Regions from separate parts of the Kitasatospora sp. NPDC087314 genome, predicted to be linked through region 3. Evidence: riboswitches for the same ligand, from Rfam matches in the RefSeq annotation. Region 3 holds a riboswitch; each other region holds the start of a gene.
What was found. Region 3 has a riboswitch for cyclic di-AMP ahead of ACIO5E_RS09235 (M23 family metallopeptidase). Riboswitches for the same ligand answer to the same signal wherever they lie in the genome.

Region 1 (4,520 bases), on a different contig from region 3:
GGGCGGTCTGCTCCTTCATCACGCCGTCCGCCTCCAGGGTGCCGATCAGCGAGGCGGCCTTGGGGCAGGTCAGGTAGTACAGCGTCGGGAACGGCGTGCCGTCCGGCAGCCGGGGGGCCGTCTCCACGACGTCCGGGTTGCCGCAGGGGCAGCGGTGGGCCACGCTGCGCAGTCCGCGCGGCACCCGGCCGAGCTGGGCGGCGATGGCGGCGACGTCGGCGTCGGAGACGGAGGGGTGGTTCTCAGTGGTCATGGGAGGAGGTGTCTCCAGCGGGGGACGGTGGGAGCGGACGGGGGGAGGCGGGGGCCAGGGCGACGGTGTCGGCGGCGTCGACCGAGTCCCAGATGCTGGCGTACCAGGGCTTGGTGGCCTTCGCCGGGTCGGCGGCCGCGCCGGCGGCCGAGGCCGTGCCGGAAGCGGACGCGGAGGGCCGGGAAGCGGCCGGGCCGGCCGGGTCCACCGCGATGTACGGGGTCTCCCCCGGCATCGCGTAGTGCAGCCGGGCGCGGGCCTGCGCCTTGACGTACTCCGGGTCCTGCCAGCGGGCCTTGTCCCGGCGCAGCTGCTCGACCTGCTGCCGGGCGTGGTCGGCCTTCGCCCGCTGGGCGGAGATCTCGGCGCGCTGGGAGATGAACTGCCGCGTCGGGTAGGCGAGGATCGCCACCAACGAGCAGAGCACCAGGACGAGGACGGTCGCCCGGCTCGTGAACCGAGGCCGGGCCGCCAAGCCCGGAATCCTCCAGCCTGCCATCTCCCGTTCCCCTCCTGGTCGCGACGGTGCCCCGCCGTCCACCCTACGGGGTGAACGGCGGGGCACCGGTCAGGCGTGCGCTACCGGAGGAGCCCAGCCCCTGGTACGGGGGTGCTCGGCCCTCGGGTCGGCCGTGCCTGCTGCTCGGCTGTGCCTACTACTCGGCGGAGCGGAAGCGCGGGAAGGCGCCGCGGCCGGCGTACTCGGCGGCGTCGTCGAGGATCTCCTCGATGCGCAGCAGCTGGTTGTACTTGGCGACGCGCTCGGAGCGGGCCGGGGCGCCGGTCTTGATCTGGCCGCAGTTGGTGGCGACGGCCAGGTCGGCGATGGTGACGTCCTCGGTCTCGCCGGAGCGGTGCGACATCATGCAGCGGTAGCCGTTGCGCTGGGCCAGCTCGACGGCGTCCAGGGTCTCGGTCAGCGAGCCGATCTGGTTCACCTTCACCAGCAGCGCGTTGGCGGTGCCGGTCTCGATGCCCTTGGCCAGGCGGGCCGGGTTGGTGACGAACAGGTCGTCGCCGACCAGCTGGACCTTGTCGCCCAGCTTGACGGTCATGGCCTTCCAGCCGTCCCAGTCCGACTCGTCCAGCGGGTCCTCGATGGAGACCAGCGGGTAGGCGGCGACCAGCTCGGCGTAGTACTCGATGAGCTCGGCGGCGGAGAGGGCCTTGCCCTCGAACTGGTAGGCGCCGTCCTGGTAGAACTCGGAGGCGGCGACGTCCAGGGCCAGCGCGATGTCGCGGCCGGGCACGTAGCCGGCCTTCTGGATGGCCTCGGTGATGAGGTCCAGGGCCTCGCGGTTGCTGTCCAGGTTCGGCGCGAAGCCGCCCTCGTCGCCGAGGCCGGTGGACAGGCCGCGCTCCTTCAGCACGCCCTTGAGGGTGTGGTAGACCTCGACGCCCCAGCGGACGGCCTCGGAGAAGGACTCCGCGCCGATCGGGGCGATCATGAACTCCTGGATGTCGACGTTGGAGTCCGCGTGCGAACCGCCGTTGAGGATGTTCATCATCGGCACGGGCAGCACGTGCGCGTTCGGGCCGCCCAGGTAGCGGAACAGCGGCAGGTCGCTGGCCTCGGAGGCGGCGTGCGCCACGGCCAGCGAGACGCCCAGGATCGCGTTGGCGCCGAGCGAGGACTTGTCCGGGGTGGCGTCCAGGTCGAGCATGGCCTGGTCGATCAGGCGCTGCTCGGTGGCGTCGTAGCCGACCAGCTCCGGGCCGATCTGCTCGATGACGGCCAGGACGGCCTTCTCCACGCCCTTGCCGAAGTAGCGGTTCTTGTCACCGTCGCGCAGCTCAAGCGCCTCGAAGGCGCCGGTGGAGGCACCCGACGGGACAGCGGCACGACCGGTGCTGCCGTCGTCGAGGCCGACCTCGACCTCGACCGTGGGGTTGCCACGCGAGTCGAGGATCTCACGGGCTACGACGACATCGATGGACGGCACGAGGCATCTCCTTGCGGAAGCAGGGTCCGGCCGACGATTGGTGCTGCCGGCGGGACGATTGCGAAGTCGTTACGACCAGAGCCTAACCGCCCTGGCCGCCGGGGCCACGTTGGCCTCGGTCCCGTCTCAGCGTGTGGCCCGACTACCCACCGGTAGTTCACCTGACTGCCCGATCGAAACGGGCGAATGCGAAGGAAGGGGGACGAAGCCCGTCCCCCTTCCTTCGCCGGGCCTCGCAGGATCAGCCGAGGTGCAGCACCTGGCCGGGCATGATCAGGTTCGGGTCCCCGCCGACGGTGCCGCGGTTGCCGTCGTACACCGACTGCCAACCGCCGGACACGCCCTGGGCGGTGGCGATGCTCGACAGCGTGTCGCCGGACCGGACGGTGTAGTCGTGGCCGGTCTGCGCGGCCGGGGCGGACTGCGCGGGCAGGATGGGCTGGACGCGCTGGACCGGCTGGACGGGCTGCGCGGCCCGTGGCGCGGACTGCGGCTGGGCGGCGGCCTGGCCCGCGTACTGCTGGTAGACGCTCTGGTGGCTGGTCCAGTACCAGGCACCGTTGTTCTGGTACCGGTACACCTTCGCGTCGGCGTCCCAGCCGGCCTTGCCGGAGAAGCCCTGGGCCTGCGGCTGCGCCGGCTGCTGGGCGGCCGGCTTCGGGGCGGCCTGCTGCACCGGCTTCGGGGCCTGCTCCTGCTGGACCGGCTTGGCGGCGGGCTGCTTGGCGGGCTTGGCGTCCGAGGAGGTGTCAACGGACGCCGGGGCGCCGCCCTTGCTCAGACCGGCCTTCTGCGAGCAGACCGGCCAGGCGCCCGGCCCCTGCGAGGCCAGCACCTTCTCGGCGACCGAGATCTGCTGCCCCTTGCTGGCCTGGTTGGCCTGCGGCGCGTAGGAGGTGCCGCCGTACGCCTTCCAGGTGCTGGAGGTGAACTGCAGGCCGCCGTAGAAGCCGTTGCCGGTGTTGATGCTCCAGTTGCCGCCGCTCTCGCACTGGGCGACGGAGTCCCAGGCGGAGGCCGGGGCGGCGGAGGCGCCGGTGGCGGTGAGGATCGGCATCGCGAGTCCGACGCCGGCCACACCGGCGACGGCGATGGCCTTCTCGGCCTGGGTGCGACGACGGTGACGGCCAGTTCCAACGAACAGCATGAAGAGGTCCCTCTCCGCACGCCTGCGAGGTGAGCTGTCGGGTTCGGACCGGGAGGTGGCCCGGCCGCCGAAAGCGGAAACGATTCCGCTCGGGCGGCTTCACCCCAAGCCGTTGGGGAACGGCAACAAACCTGGTTCCCCCGCCCCTGCCCAGGGTCTGGTCGGTTTCCCGTGACGCGGCGGGCAGGATTCGGCGTTCCGCGCACGGGGTCCGCAGCTGCGAACTCCAGGGAGAGTAGACAGATCCTCAGACCAATCACAAGCTCATATCACCGATATCACACAGAAATTACGGCACGTGTTCGGTCGCCTACCAAAGGGGGTCGTATGTCCGGATTGATGACGGTTCAGACTGCCCGTGGAGGCCGTCCGGCGACGCCTCGTCAGCGTGTCGGAGCGTCGACGGGAGGGACGGGCGCGTGCGGCGACCTGCTCTCCGGGCTGAATTCGACCGGGAGTTCCCGCAGCCCACGCATGATCAGGCCACCCCGCCAGCGCAGATTCTCCGGGCTTTCCGCAAGCCGCAGATCCGGCAACCGGGAAAGCAGCGTGGCCAGCGCACTCCGACCCTCCAGCCGGGCCAGCGGGGCGCCGATGCAGTAATGGATCCCGTGGCCGAAACCCAGGTGCGGGTTGTCCCTCCGGGCCAGGTCAAGGATGTTCTCGTCCGCGAACCTGGCCGGATCGCGGTCCGCCGCGGCCAGCACCACCAGCACCGGATCGCCCACCGGGATGTCCACCCCGCCGATCGACAGCGGCCGCGTCGCGAAGCGCCACGTCGCCAGCTCCACCGGCCCGTCGTAGCGCAGGAGTTCCTCGATCCCGGTCTCCAGCAGCGCCGTCTCGCCACGCGCCACCGACTCCTGCAGCAGCGCCCGCTGCCCCGGGTTGCGCAGCAGCGCGTAGGTGCCGTTGCCGATCAGGTTCACCGTCGTCTCGAACCCCGCGAACAGCAGGATGAAGGCCATCGCCGCGGCCTCGTTCTCGGTCAGGTGCTCGCCGTGGTCGCTCGCCCGGATCAGGCCCGAGATCAGGTCCTCCCCCGGATCCGCCCGCTTGCGGTGGATCAGCTCCAGCAGGTACGCCCGCATCCGCTTCACCGCTCGCCCCACACCGCCGCGTTGGCCGCCGCCGTGCCGGATCATCATCCCCGCCCAGTCGCGGAAGTCGTCCTGGT
Region 2 (4,520 bases), on a different contig from region 3:
CCCCGGCGGCGCACAGCAGCGGGCCGACGGTGAGCGGGATCCGGGGGCCGATCCGCTTGCCGAGCCGCCCGGCGCGCGCCGACAGCGTCAGCATCAGCACGGTGATCGGGACCAGCGCGAGGCCGGAGACCAGCGGGGAGAAGCCCGCGACGATCTGCAGCTGCACCACCAGCAGGAAGAACACCCCGCTGAACGCCGCGTAGACGCACAGGGTGACCAGGTTCACGGCGGTGAACAGCCGGGAGGAGAAGAGGCCGAGCGGCAGCATCGGCTCGGCGGTGCGGCGCTCGACCGCGAGGAAGGCCGCGCCGAACAGCAGGCCGAGGGCGCCGCTGACCCAGACGGCGGGGGACAGTCCCTCCCCGGCGGCGGTGAGCGCGTAGGTGATCGCCCCGAGGGCGAGCGCGGCGAGCAGCGCGCCGAGGACGTCGAAGTGGCCGACGGCGCTCTCGTCCCGGCTCTCGGGGACGAAGCGGGAGGTGACCGCGACCACGGCGGCCGCGAGCGGCAGGTTCAGCAGGAAGATCCACCGCCAGCCCGGGCCGTCCACCAGCCAGCCGCCGACGAAGGGGCCGACCGCGGCCGCCACCCCGCCGAGGCCCGACCACAGACCCACCGCCGCCGAGCGGTCGTCCGGGTGGAAGACGGCCTGCAGCATGGCGAGCGAACCGGGGGTGAGCAGCGCCCCGCCGACGCCCTGGACGGCGCGGGCGGCGATCAGCACCTGGATGTCCGGGGCGGCGGCGCAGGCCGCGGAGGCGGCGGCGAACCAGACCACGCCGATCAGGAACACCCGGCGCCGGCCGTACCGGTCCCCGAGCGCGCCGCCGAGCAGGATCAGCCCGGCCAGGGTGAGCAGGTACGCGTTCAGCGTCCACTGCAGGGAGGCGAGCGTGGCGCCGAGATCGGCGCCGATCCGGGGCAGCGCGACGTTCACCACGGTGCCGTCGAGCAGCGCCATGCTGGAGCCGAGCACCGTCGCCAGAAGTACCCAGCGGCCTTGCGCGGTGCCCAGACGCAGGATGCCGGACTCAGAGGTGGTCACGGCCTGATCCTGCGCCCAGTGGGGTGTACGTGACAAGGGTCACCGGGGGGTGTGTTGACGGTGGGCGGTGCGTGAGCGGCCGGGTGCGCTGTGCTGGCGGGATGGGCGCAGCGTCGTGGATCAGTGGCGCCGGGTGAATGGATTGTGCACGTACAGTGCGGCGGATCATTCGGAGGGTCACCATGGTCCGCGCAGTGGTTGCCGGTTCAAGTGATCGACATTGCTTCACTCGAATGGATGGGTTTTAGTTCAGCGACCGCCCGGCCAGTCCGGACGGATCCTCCGGGCGGAACGCCGAGTCCTGCCGCTGCCCGGTGGTTCGAACTGAACTCTGTACGGCAGGAGCGGGGGACCCACAGGTAAGTCGCCGGACCGGAACGGCACGCTCTCGCGTGACCGGATCCAGGGCCGGCTAGGGGTGAAGCCGCGCATGCGGCCGGGCAACTCCAGCCCGAACCCGACAGCTCACCTCGCAGGCGTCGGAGAGGAAAATCCCATGCCTGCTCAGGCTCGTCGTATCGCCCTGCCCCGCGCCGTCCGCATCGGCATCGCCACCGCCGTCACCGGTGCCTCCTTCGCCCTCCCGCTCGTCACCGCGATGAGCGCCCAGGCCTACACCGTCCCGGCCGCCCCGGTCGCGCAGAGCACCACCTCGACCAGTGCCGCTCCCGCCTCCGCTCCCGCCGCCCAGGCCCCCGCGCAGGAGAGCTACCGCGTCGTCAGCGGCGACACCCTGTCGAAGATCGCCGACGCCAAGCACGTCGACGGTGGCTGGGAGGCGCTGTACGCGCACAACCGCTCGGTCGTCGGTGGCAACCCGAACCTGATCTTCCCGGGCCAGCAGCTCGCGATCGCCGGCCAGGCCACCGCTGCCGCGCCGTCCTCGGACGCCGCCCCGGCCAAGCCGGCCGCTCCGGCCGCCTCGGACACCGCCGCCAAGCCGAAGGCCCAGCTGGAGGTCCGGACCGAGGCCGCGAAGCCGTCCGCCCAGCTCCAGACCCAGGTGCAGACCGCCGCGCCGGTCGCCGCGGTCACCGCCACCCCGGTAGCCGCCGCCACGTCCGGCTTCGTCGCGCCGCTGGCCAACCCGAAGCTGGGCACCGCCTACGGCGTGGCCGGCTCGATGTGGGCCTCCGGCCACCACACCGGCCAGGACTTCGTGGCCTCCACCGGCACCCCGCTGCGCGCCGTCGCCAACGGTGTCGTGGTGAAGGCCGGCAACGGCGGCGCCTACGGCAACGAGGTCGAGATCAAGCTCTCCGACGGCCACTACGCCGAGTACGCGCACCTCTCCTCGATCGGTGTGAAGATCGGTCAGACCGTCACCGCCGGCCAGCAGATCGGCCTCTCCGGCGCGACCGGCAACGTGACCGGCCCGCACCTGCACTTCGAGATCCGCAACGGCTCGGAGTACGGCTCGGACATCAACCCGGTCACCTACCTGCGGGCCCACGGCGTCGCGCTCTGACCCGTACCGCTTGAGAAGCCACCGCTGCTACGGGCGGAACGACCTCCCGGAATGGTCATGTCGGGTGACCGCTCGACCGGGTGATCGCCGCAGCGGCGGACATGGGCGCGGGACACGCCCAGGCCGGCCCGGCGCACGAGACCTCCCTCGTGTGCCGGGCCGGCCATCGCCTTTTCCGGCCGATGCTTTTCTCGGCCAATGCCCTTTCCGGGCGGGCTCGTTCGAGCGCGGGTGAGTGGAACCGAACAGGGCGTCAACCTGCCCGCGACCGGTCCGACGATCTGTTCTTGCGAGGGCTCTCGCCGCGCCCCGATGCTGTCGGGCAGTCGGCGCCCGGCGGTTCGGCGGGCGGTGGAGCCATGGCGCACGGAGGAGGACGGATGGCCGTCCGGAGCGGGGAAACGGTCGACGGGCAGACCGGGGGAGGCGGGGTCGACCGGTTGAAGGCGGACTCGGTCGGCCTGGTGGGCGTGGTGTTCATGGCGATCGCCACCGCCGCCCCGATCACCGCGATGACCGGCAACCTGCCGATCGTCGTCGGGCAGGGCAACGGCGTCGGCGCGCCCGCCGCGTACGTCCTGGCGACCGTGGTGCTCACGGTGTTCTCGGTCGGGTACGTGGCGATGGCCCGGCACATCACCGCGGCCGGGGCGTTCTACGGGTACATCTCGCACGGGCTCGGCCGGGTCGCCGGGATGGCCTCGGGGCTGCTCGCGGTGCTCGCGTACATCGTGTTCGAGGCCTCGGTCATCGGCTTCTTCGCCTACTCGCTGCGCGGACTGGTCCGTTCGCAGCTCGGTGTGGACCTGGGGTGGGGCTGGTACGCGCTGTTCGGGCTGGCGGTGATCGGGGTGATGGCCTGGTTCGACCTGCATCTGACGGCGGGGCTGCTCGGGGTTGCGCTGGTGCTGGAGATCGGGGTGCTGGGTGCGGTCTCGCTGGCCGTGCTGGTGGGCGGCGGCGGGCCGGACGGCATCGTCGGCGAGGCGGTGAACCCGCTGAACGCGCTGACGGGGGTAGGGGGTTCGGGCGCTGCGGCGGCCGGCCTCGGCCTGTTCTTCGCGTTCTGCTCCTGGGTGGGCTTCGAGTCGACCGCGATGTACGGCGAGGAGTCCCGGGACCCGAAGCGGGTGGTGCCGCGGGCGACCCTGGTCTCGGTGGTCGGGGTCGGGCTGTTCTACGTGTTCGTGTCCTGGATGATCGTGTCCGGCAACGGGGTTCGGCACGCGATCGACGTGGCGAGCGGCGCGGTGCCGGGCAAGGACGGGAACAGCCTGTTCCTCGACCCGCTGGGCGCGTACCTCGGGGCCTGGGCGGTGAAGGTGTTCCAATGGCTGGTCGTCACGGGCTCGTTCGCCTGCGCGATGGCCTTCCACCAGTGTGCGGCCCGCTACCTGTACGCGATCGGGCGGGAGGGGTTCCTGCTCCCGGCGCTCGGCCGCACCCACCCGAGGTACGGCTCGCCGCACGTCGCCTCGGTGGTGCAGTCGGGGATCGCGGGCGCGCTGGTGGCGGCGTTCCTGGCGGCGGGGATGGATCCGTACACGCACCTGTACACGCTGCTCGCGCTGCTCGGCACGATGGCGATCCTGATCGTGCAGACGCTCTGCTCCTTCGCCGTGGTGGGGTACTTCCACGTGCAGGGCAGGCACCCGGAGACCAAGCACTGGTTCCGCACGCTGGTGGCACCGCTGCTGGGCGGGGTGGCGATGGCCGGGGTGGTGGTGCTGCTCGTGCTCAACAAGGACACCGCGGCCGGGGCGGCCGCCGGGACGCTGCTGTTCCGGCTGATCCCGTACCTGGTGATCGGGGCCTTCGTGGGCGGGATCGTGCTGGCGCTCACCATGCGTCGGCGCAGCCCCGAGCGGTACGCGCGGATGGGGCGGGTGATCCTGGAGGAGGCCGCCGTCGAGCGGAATTGACGATACGTCAGAATATCGGTCTGCTGGTTCAGATCCGGTGGGCGGGCAGGCCGTGCTGGGCGGCGGTCAGCAGCTGGTGCATCCG
Region 3 (4,520 bases):
CGACCAGCCGGGCCGCCGCGTGGGTGAGGTCGTCGTCGGGCTGCGGGGCCTGGGGGAGGGCGGTGTAGCGGTGCGGGTGCTCGGTGGCGTACGCGTGGTAGGCGCGCAGGACGGCGGCGACGGCGTCGTCCCCGCTGCGGCCGACGGCGGCCTCGGCGAGCCGGTCGGCCAGTTCCTCGGTGACCCGGACGGCGATCAGCCGCCGCAGTTCGGCGAGGCCGCCGCTGACGTGCTTGTACAGCGACGGGGTGGCGACCCCGGCCCGGGCGGCGACGGCGGCCAGGGTGAGGGCGTCGAGGCCCTGCTCGTCGATGAGGGCGAGGGCGTGGCCGACGACCTGTTCGGGGGTCAGTCCTACTCGGGGCATGGGTGCGGTCTCTCCGGTGGAAGGGGCGGCGGGGCCGGGCCGGCTCAGGCGAGTTCGGCGAGGAAGGACAGCAGGGCGTCGGCCGTGGCCTGCGGGTTGTCGGCCATCGGGTAGTGCCCGGACCCCTCGATCATCACCTTCCGTGCGCCCAGTGCGGCGGCCTGCCGGTCGGCGACGACCTCCGGCTTGGGGAAGTCGGGGTCCTTGCTGCCCATGACGACGAGCGCCGGGCAGCGGACGGCCTCGGTCCAGCCGACCGGTGCGGAGTCGCCGGCGACCTGCCCGCGGGTGGCGGTCTTGCGGCCGGGGGTGCGCAGCGCGGCGACGAGTCCGTCGACGTACGCGTCGAAGTCGGCGGGCTTGGCGCCGGGGAAGGCGAGCTTGCGGTGGTACAGGCCCCAGAAGGCGGGCCAGTGGACGAGTGCGGCGCCCATGGCACGGACGACGCCGCGCATCAGGGCGTTCGGCGGCGGGTTCTCGATGAAGGCGTCCAGCAGGGTGATGCCGGCGACGCGGTCGGGGGCGTCCCCGGCGACCTTGACGACCGTCGCGCCGGTGTAGGAGTTGCCGACCAGGACGGCGCGCTCGATGCCGAGGTGGTCGAGCAGGGCGAGGACGTCGGTGGCGATGGCGGCGGGGGAGTAGTCGTCCCAGACGATCGAGGATGCGCCGAAGCCGCGCAGGTCCATGGTGACGACCCGGTGGCCGGCGGCGGTCAGCAGGGGGTGGAGGTGCCGGTACGCGGCGCGGGTGTCGAGCATCCCGGGGAGCAGGACGACGGGGGTGCCGTCGCCGTGCCGGGTGTCGTCGTAGGCGATCCGGCCGCCGGGGACGTCGACGTACTGGGTGCTGGGGGCGCTGGTGGCGTTCATGGTGGGCCTCCTGGGACCGCCGGTGCGGGTCATCGACTGTTCTGCCGATAGCCATAAAGCTAAGGCTAATAGCCTTAGCCGTCAAGCTCTCGGCGGGCGGTCGGAGTGTCGACCCTCGGAGTCCGCCCCTCAGGCCCCCTCGACCTTGAACGGGTCGTGCTCGCTGAGCAGCTTCTCCAGCCGGGCCTGGTCCACCCGGGTGACGATCTCGTTCGTCTCCTGCCGGTCGCGGATCACCTTGGCCAGCGTGAAGGAGGAGGTGACGGTGTAGAGGAAGCCGATTCCGAGGAAGGCCCGGGTCCAGCCGCCGACCGGCAGGTAGGCGATCCCGACGGCGAGGGCGCTGCCGGACAGCGCGAAGGACAGCACGGCCTGGAGGTGGTACGCGGCCGTCGTGCGTGACTGCATCGGTGCGTTCATGGCGCCAGAATGCGGCGGCGCGGACGGGCCGCACATGAGTAGGAGTACTCAGATGGGGGGTCGTTCGTTGACGTCCGATCACGTTAGGTGGCGTCAATGGTGGCCAAGGGGCGCAAAACGCCCATCGTGTCCCAGATTGCCCCACCCGCCCCCGGTCGTCCCGAGCGAACGGCTTGGAATCAGGGCCTCCTAGGATTAACGTTTGATAACGCAGCGCGGTCGTCAACGCCGTACCCAGACGGCACCGTGCGCCGTCGCCTAATCCCGCCGGCCGGCCTCCGGGCAGGTCAGAGAGCCGGGGAACCACGTTCCTTGGGGTGAATCGGCAGGGCTCCGGCCCGGCCGTAGGAGACCTTCCTGCTCCGAACCCGTCAGCTAACCCGGTAGGCGCGAAGGAAGGAAAGGAGCGCGCCTCCGTGGCGTCGACGCACACCCCGGCACACCCGGCCGGCCCCGCAGCCGGTACCCAGCTCCTCGACCACCCCGGCCCGGACAGCCCCGAACACTCCGGCCCGGACGTCGAGACCAACCGGCACCGGATGCCGCGTCAGACCCGTGGGGCCTCCCCGCTGCTCGGCGTCACCGCCGTCGCCGCGACCCTTGGCGCCACCGGCTTCGCCTCCGCCACCCCGGCTGCCGCCCCCGCCATCGAGGCCCCGGACGAGACCCCGGTCGCGCTCTCCGCCGACCCCGGCCTCGCGCTCGCCGCCCGCATCCAGCAGCAGGCCGACAGCCAGCGCACCGCCGCCGAGGAGGGCGCCCGCGTGCAGGCCGCGAAGGAGGCGGAGGCCAAGGCCGCCGCCAAGGAGGCCGAGGCCAAGCGGGTCGCCGACGAGGCCGAGCGGGCCAAGGCCGCCGCCCTCACCCTGCCGGTGCGCGACTACAACCTCTCCGCCCACTACGGCCAGAGCGCCCGCTACTGGGCCCACCTGCACACCGGCCTGGACTTCGCCGCCGACACCGGCACCCCCGTCTACGCGGTCGGCCAGGGCACCATCACCTCGGCCGGCTGGTCCGGCTCGTACGGCTACCGGATCGTCGAGACGCTGCCCGACGGCACCGAGATCTGGTACTGCCACCTCTCCTCGATCATCAAGGGCTCCGGCAAGGTCGGCTCCGGCCAGCAGATCGGCAAGGTCGGTGCGACCGGCAACGTGACCGGCCCGCACCTGCACCTGGAGGTCCGCCCCGGCGGCGGCGCCCCGGTCGACCCGGAGACCTGGCTCCAGCAGCGCGGCCTCAACCCCTGACGCACCCGCGAAGCCCCGGCCGCACACCGCGCGGCCGGGGCTCCGTCACCTCACGCCCGGGCGCGCCGCGTCCGCCCGCGTCACTCCTGCGCCAGCCCCGCCAGGTACGCGTCGATCTCCTCCTGCCCTGGCTCCGGCGCGAGGTCCGGGAACTCCGTCACCAGCAGCCGCGGCAGCCCGGGCACCGTCCACTCCCCGTACAGGTCGAGCGCCGCCTCCGCCGCCGCGTCCTCGAACTCCCCGAAGTCCCCGGCGAGTTCGTCCGGCATCGGCCGGCCCAGTGCGGTCAGCTCGGCCAGGTTGCGGTAGCTGCGCCGCATCAGGCCCTGCTCCAGCAGCCGGCGCGCGCCATCGGTGGCCATGCCGACCGACAACACCCGGGCCGGGCCCCAGCCCTGCTCGTCCACCTCGTCCAGCCAGCCGGCCTGCCCCAGCGCGGCGAACGCGGCCAGCCGCTCGTCCTGCGTCAGCTCCCGGAATCCGGCCAGCCAGGCCCGGACCCCGGCCTCGTCCGCGACGTCCACCCCGTGCGCGTGCAGCAGCAGCGCGTACAGCCGGGGCCAGGTCACCAGGTCGGCGCGGCGCAGCAGCCCGGCCGCGACCTCGCCCTGCCACTCGGCCTCGGCGTGCAGCCGCTCCTGGCGCTTGGCGTTGAGGCGCTTGGCCGCCCGCTGGTGGTCGACCAGCAGCCGCACGGCGGCGCCGTACGCCAGCGGGTCCGCCTCCGGCTCGGGTTGGACGTACAGGTAGAGCCGCTCGTACAGCAGGTGTTCCATCGCGGTCGAGGTCAGTTCGGGCCAGCCGTCGTGCATCCTGCCCTCGCCCAGCTCCAGCAGGGCCAGCACCGCGCGCAGCGGCGCCTCGGCCACCGGGGCGCGGTCCTGCGCCGCCGCCCAGGCGAGCAGGTCGGCGGCCCTGGTGAGCGGGGCGAGTCGCAGGTCTTCGTCGTTCATAGCTCGAACGGTAGCCGCTGGTCGGGGGTAGGGTCGGCTGCCATGGTCCCCGTCCGACTCACCGGCCCCCGCCTGGCCATCCGCGAGTACCACCACACCCCCGGTGACGTGGACGCGCTGTACGCGCTGTTCGGCGACCCGGAGGTCACCCGGTACCTCCCCTTCGATCCGCGCGACCGCGAGACCTGCGCCGACCAGATCGAGCTCTACCTGGAGGAGGCGATGGCGCCGGAGCGGGACACCTACCGGCTCGCCGTCACCCGGCTCGCCGACGCCGAGGACCCGGCGGACGCCGCGCCGATCGCCCACGCCTCCCTCACCCTCGGCGGGTACCGCTCCGCCCACCTCGGCTACGTGCTGGACCGCGAGGTCTGGGGCCGCGGCTACGCGGGCGAGATCGCCGGGCTGCTCTGCGACCTCGCCTTCGGCCCCCTCGGGCTGCACCGGCTGGCCGCCCGGGTCGACGTGGACAACGCGGCCTCCACCAAGGTGCTCACCCGGCTCGGGTTCCAGTGGGAGGGGCGGGTCCGGCACGACCTGTGCAAGGGCGGCGTCTGGTCCGACTCCCACCTGTACTCGCTGCTCGCCGACGAGTGGCCCGGCGCGGACGGCTGACGACCCGCCCGAGGCGGACCCGGGACCGGCCCGGGGGTTAACC
Region 4 (4,520 bases), on a different contig from region 3:
GACGTAGGGCGAGCCGATCATCCTCACCGCGGCGGCCAGCGCGGCCGCCCCGCGCTCGGAGGCGGGCGGGGCGGAGCCGAGGTCCAGCCGGTCGGTGCCGCGGGTGGCGCGCCGCTCGGCGTCCTGGGCGTCCTGGACGGCCAGCCGGGTCCGCTCGGCGGCGCCCAGGCTGTTGAGCAGCCGCTGCGCCGTGGCCAGCCGCTGCTGGATCTGCTGCTTGCTGTCGGCGAGCGAGCGGCGGGCCTGTTCCAGGTCGGCGAGCTTGCCGGAGGTCTCGGTGCGGCGCTGGTCGAGCCGGCGCTGGCGGGTGACCAGTTCGTGCAGGGTCTCCTGCTGCCGCTCGGCGGCCTGGCCGAGGGTGCGGGCCCGGTTCAGGTAGCCCTCCGGGTCGGTGGAGAGCATCAGCTGGACGGTCTGGGCCATACCGCCCCCGCGGTACTCGGCGCCGGCCACGGTGGCGAGGTCGCCGCGCAGCTGGTTGAGCTGGTCCTGGGCGGCGGCGACCTCGCCCTGCAGGACGGTGGTCTCGCCCTGGAGGCGCTGCTGGGCGTCCTGCGCGGCGTTGTACTTCTCCGACGCCTGCTCGGCCTCGTCGTAGAGCTGCTCCACCTGCGCCCTGACGTCCTTGTGGGTGGGCGTGTCCGGCGTGCCGGGGGCCGCCTGGGCGCTGCCGCCCGCCGTCACGCCGAGGGCGGCGGCGGCGGCCGCGGTCAGCACCAGCGCACGGGCGAGCAGTTGGGAACGGCGGTGCACGGGCATGGCGGCAGCGGCTCCAATCCTGCGGTGCGGCCCCGCCGCCGCACCAAAGGGGCGGCCCTCGAAGCGGGAGTCCGGTGGCAGACGTTAGCGAGTCCGGGCAACCGAGTCCAAACCCCTCCCAACTCGAATATTTGACCAGTAATCGGACACCAGCCCGAGTCGCCGGAAAAGCCGCAGGCCCGGCCTTCCGTGGTGGAAGGCCGGGCCCGTCAGGACCTGAGCGGGGATCAGACCCGCACGATGGAGGTCAGCGGCATGTTGGAGACCGCCTCGTAGCGCACCGACGCGCCCGGCTTGGGGGCGTGCAGCACCTGGCCGTTGCCGGCGTAGATCCCCACGTGGTGGGCGTCGCCGAAGAAGATCAGCAGGTCGCCGGGCTGGGCCTGGGAGAGGTCCGTACCGATCCGGGTGCCGGCGTGGGCCTGCTCCTGCGAGGTGCGCGGCAGCGACACGTCGACCTGGTTGAACGCCCACACCATCAGGCCGGAGCAGTCGAAGGAGCCCGGACCGGAGGCGCCGTACACGTACGGGCTGCCGATCTTGGAGGCGGCGATGGACAGCGCGGCGGCACCGCGCGAGCTGCCGGCGGTCGGCTTGGGGGCCGGCGCGGACACCTGGGCGCTCGGGTCGGTGCGGCTGCTGTCGCGGGAGGAGCGGTCGGCGCCCTGCTGGGCGGCGGCCTGCTGAGCGGCGGCCTGCTGAGCGGCCTTCGCGGCGGCGTCGGCCTTGGCTTTGGCCTCGGCGGCGGCCTTCTCCTCGGCCGCGCGCAGCGCCTGGCGCTCCTGCTCGGTCAGGGTGTTGAGGAGGTCCTGCGCGGCCTTGAGCTTGCCCTGGACCTCGTCCTTGGCCGACTTCAGCTGCTGAGTGGTGGTCTCCATCTCGGCGAGCTTGCCCTGGGCCTCGGAGCGCACCTGGTCGAGCTTGCGCTGCTCGTCCTGGAGCTGCTTGAGCTGGCCCTTCTGGGTGCCACCGGCCTGGTTCAGGGTGTCGGCCTGGCTCAGGAAGTTGTCCGGGCTGGCGGAGAACATCAGCTGGACGGTCTGGGATATACCGCCGTTGCGGTACTGCTCGCCGGCGATCTCGGCCAGGCCGCCCTGCAGGTCGGTCACCTGCGCCTGCTGCCGCGCCACCTGGTCCTGCAGGCCGGTGACCTGCTTCTGCAGCTCCTGCTGCTTCTCCTGCGCGGCGTTGTACTTCTCCGACGCCTGTTCGGCCTGCTCGTTGAGCTGGTCGACCTGCTCCTTGACCTGGTCCTTGGTCGGCTGCGGGTCGGCGTGAGCGCCGGACTGCGCGGACAGCGCGACGGCTGCGGCGGCGACACCGGTCAGGATCGACACCCGGGCGCGGCCGGCGGGCTTGGGACGACGATGGGACGCCACGAAGGCGGACTCCTTCTTCCTACGGCCGCCTACCGGGTGAGCTGACGGGTTCGGGCCGGAAGCATGCCCTACGACGCCTCACGGCCGTTCCACCGGCCGACCTGGCGCCGATTCACCCCGGAGGAACGTGGTTCCCCGGCTCCGCTCGACAGCGCCCCCGACTGCTGGGCTCCCCGTCGGGCAGGCACTCGGCCCGCCCCGCTGCGTCGCGAACTCGACGGAAACCACCGCCGCCACCCCGGCTGGGCGATCGACAGTGCGGTGGTTCGAAGCATGACCCTAGTAACTGAACCGTGATCCGTTCAAATCCTTGTCAGAAAAAAGACGGAAGAAGACCAAAGTTCTTCTGTGAATATGACAGATGGTGATCACCGCCACACGCAAAGCTGATCGGCTTTCACGATGTGGTCGCCCGGCGGGCAAAACCGAACGCCACCCCCCGGTCGGAGGGTGGCGCGGATCACAGGCCCGGACGGGGCCGGCGGGCGTGTCGGGCCGTCAGACCCGGCGGATCGTGTTGATCGGCATCGCGTCGGCCTTCATCACCTTCACCACGTCGCCGGTGTGCGGCGCGTGCACCACCATGCCGTTGCCGATGTACATCGCGACGTGGTGCCGGTCGGGGCCGTAGATGACCAGGTCGCCCGGCTGGGCCTGGTCCAGCGTGACCCGGGTGCCGACGTTGCCCTGCTCCTGCGAGGTGCGCGGCAGCGAGATGCCGGCCTGGCCGTACGCCCAGACCATCAGGCCCGAGCAGTCGAAGGTGGTCGAGCCGGTGGCGCCCCACACGTACGGCGAGCCCTGCTTGCTCATCGCCTTGGCGACGGCCACGCCCGCGTAGCCACCGGCCTGCGGGAGGCTGCCGAGGTCGGTGCGCTCGCTGCCGCGCGAGGCCCGGTCGTCCTGCGTCTGCTGGGCGCGCAGCGCGGCGCGGTCCGAGGCGCTGAGCGAGTTCAGCAGGTCCTGAGCTGCCTTGAGCTTCTGGTTGACGTCCGACTTGGCCTGGTTCAGGTCCTTGGTGGTGGAGTCGAGTGAGGCCAGGACGGCGGCGGCCTCGGCCTTCTCCTGGTCCAGCCGGCGCTGCTGGTCCAGCAGACCCTTGAGCGCCTCGGTCTCACTGGTGCTGGCCTGCTGGACGGTGGAGGCCTTCTCCAGGTAACCGGACGGGTCGGAGGAGAGCATCAGCTGGACGGACGGGTCGATCCCGCCGGTGCGGTACTGCTCGCCCGCCACACCGGCCAGGCCGGTCTGGAGCCGGGTCATCTGGTCCTGGCTGCGGGCCACCTGGTCCTGCAGCTGGTCGGCCTGCTTGCGGAGCTGGTCGGCCCGCTCCTTGGCGCCGTTGTACTTCTCAGCCGCCTGCTCCTGGTCCTGCTGGAGCTGGTCGATCTGCGCCTTGACGTCGCTCTTGTTCGGCTGGGGCGCGGCGTGCGCGGCGACCTGTGCGGAGAGTGCGACCGCAGTCGCAGCGGCGGCAGTGAGCACGGAGACCCGCGCGCGGCTCGGCTGCTTGGGACGGCGGTGGGAGGCCAAGGGAACTGCTCCTTCTTCCATCGGCCTCACCCGATCAGGTGAGAATCCGGAAAATAGGTTTGACGCCAGACCCTAGTGAAGATCTACGCGTTTTGCCACTCCCCCGAAGGCGTGAACTCCATTTCCCCCGCTGAATTCACGGGATGTGCACACCCTCGCAAACAGGGCGCTGACCAGGCGTCATCCCGCCCGGGCAGTGGTCAGGGCCGGGCCAGCCGGTTCAGCAGCAGAACGGAGGCCACGGGGCGCGCGCCCGCCTTCCGCACGCCCTCCGCGACCTCCCGGTCGGTGGACACCACCACCACCGGCCGGCCCTGCGGTTCGGCCCGCACCAGACGGCGGATCAGCTCGTCCGCGGTCTCCCCGGTCCGGCTGAACCGTACCCGCACACCGCGCGGTGGCGCCATGATCACCGGAACGTCCAGGTCCTGCCCGTCGAACACACAGGTGACCTCCGCCTGGGTGCGCTGGGCCAGCATCGCCAGCCCGCCCAGCAGCCGGATCCGCTGCTGCTCCAGCGGCAGCGCCGGATAGCCGGTCTTGGTCACGTTGTAGCCGTCCACCACCAGGTGCACCTGCGGGATCGCCAGCAGCTGGTCCAGCAGCGCCGGATCGTCGTCGGCCAGGCCGCGCCGGGCCACGTCGTGCGGCGAGGCCGACCCCGGCACCACCGCCTCCACCAGGTCCGCCGGGCGGATCTGGGAGACCGGCAGCGCCAGCTCCCGCTGCAGCCCCTGTGCCGACTGCAGCACGGTGTCCAGCAGCAGCCGCAACCGCATGTCCTCGACGCTGCGCCCCTCGCGGGCCGACCGGCGGCCCTGCTCGGCGGCGGTCTCCAGCTCCCCGACC

Region 1: it holds a riboswitch for cyclic di-AMP, as region 3 does, so the genes downstream of both, ACIO5E_RS38870 (transglycosylase family protein) here and ACIO5E_RS09235 (M23 family metallopeptidase) in region 3, are expected to answer to the same signal.
Region 2: it holds a riboswitch for cyclic di-AMP, as region 3 does, so the genes downstream of both, ACIO5E_RS34340 (peptidoglycan DD-metalloendopeptidase family protein) here and ACIO5E_RS09235 (M23 family metallopeptidase) in region 3, are expected to answer to the same signal.
Region 4: it holds a riboswitch for cyclic di-AMP, as region 3 does, so the genes downstream of both, ACIO5E_RS02055 (NlpC/P60 family protein) here and ACIO5E_RS09235 (M23 family metallopeptidase) in region 3, are expected to answer to the same signal.

Annotation. Positions count from the first base shown of each region.
Region 1 is NZ_JBIUYE010000030.1:28,361-32,880, reverse strand. It holds partial or broken gene ACIO5E_RS38885 (DUF501 domain-containing protein) at 1-271, opposite strand, end outside; gene ACIO5E_RS38880 (septum formation initiator family protein) at 243-728, opposite strand; gene eno (phosphopyruvate hydratase) at 910-2,196, opposite strand; gene ACIO5E_RS38870 (transglycosylase family protein) at 2,438-3,343, opposite strand; cyclic di-AMP (ydaO/yuaA leader) riboswitch at 3,349-3,516, opposite strand; gene ACIO5E_RS38865 (cytochrome P450) at 3,727-4,520, opposite strand, start outside.
Region 2 is NZ_JBIUYE010000019.1:156,023-160,542, reverse strand. It holds gene ACIO5E_RS34345 (MFS transporter) at 1-1,045, opposite strand, end outside; cyclic di-AMP (ydaO/yuaA leader) riboswitch at 1,358-1,539, shown strand; gene ACIO5E_RS34340 (peptidoglycan DD-metalloendopeptidase family protein) at 1,542-2,513, shown strand; gene ACIO5E_RS34335 (APC family permease) at 2,894-4,435, shown strand; gene ACIO5E_RS34330 (DUF2470 domain-containing protein) at 4,464-4,520, opposite strand, start outside.
Region 3 is NZ_JBIUYE010000003.1:591,032-595,551, forward strand. It holds gene ACIO5E_RS09220 (TetR/AcrR family transcriptional regulator) at 1-367, opposite strand, end outside; gene ACIO5E_RS09225 (alpha/beta fold hydrolase) at 412-1,239, opposite strand; gene ACIO5E_RS09230 (YiaA/YiaB family inner membrane protein) at 1,369-1,659, opposite strand; cyclic di-AMP (ydaO/yuaA leader) riboswitch at 1,905-2,063, shown strand; gene ACIO5E_RS09235 (M23 family metallopeptidase) at 2,076-2,909, shown strand; gene ACIO5E_RS09240 (hypothetical protein) at 2,990-3,862, opposite strand; gene ACIO5E_RS09245 (GNAT family N-acetyltransferase) at 3,905-4,477, shown strand.
Region 4 is NZ_JBIUYE010000001.1:449,302-453,821, reverse strand. It holds gene ACIO5E_RS02060 (NlpC/P60 family protein) at 1-759, opposite strand, end outside; gene ACIO5E_RS02055 (NlpC/P60 family protein) at 987-2,138, opposite strand; cyclic di-AMP (ydaO/yuaA leader) riboswitch at 2,149-2,302, opposite strand; gene ACIO5E_RS02050 (NlpC/P60 family protein) at 2,637-3,671, opposite strand; gene ACIO5E_RS02045 (NYN domain-containing protein) at 3,872-4,520, opposite strand, start outside.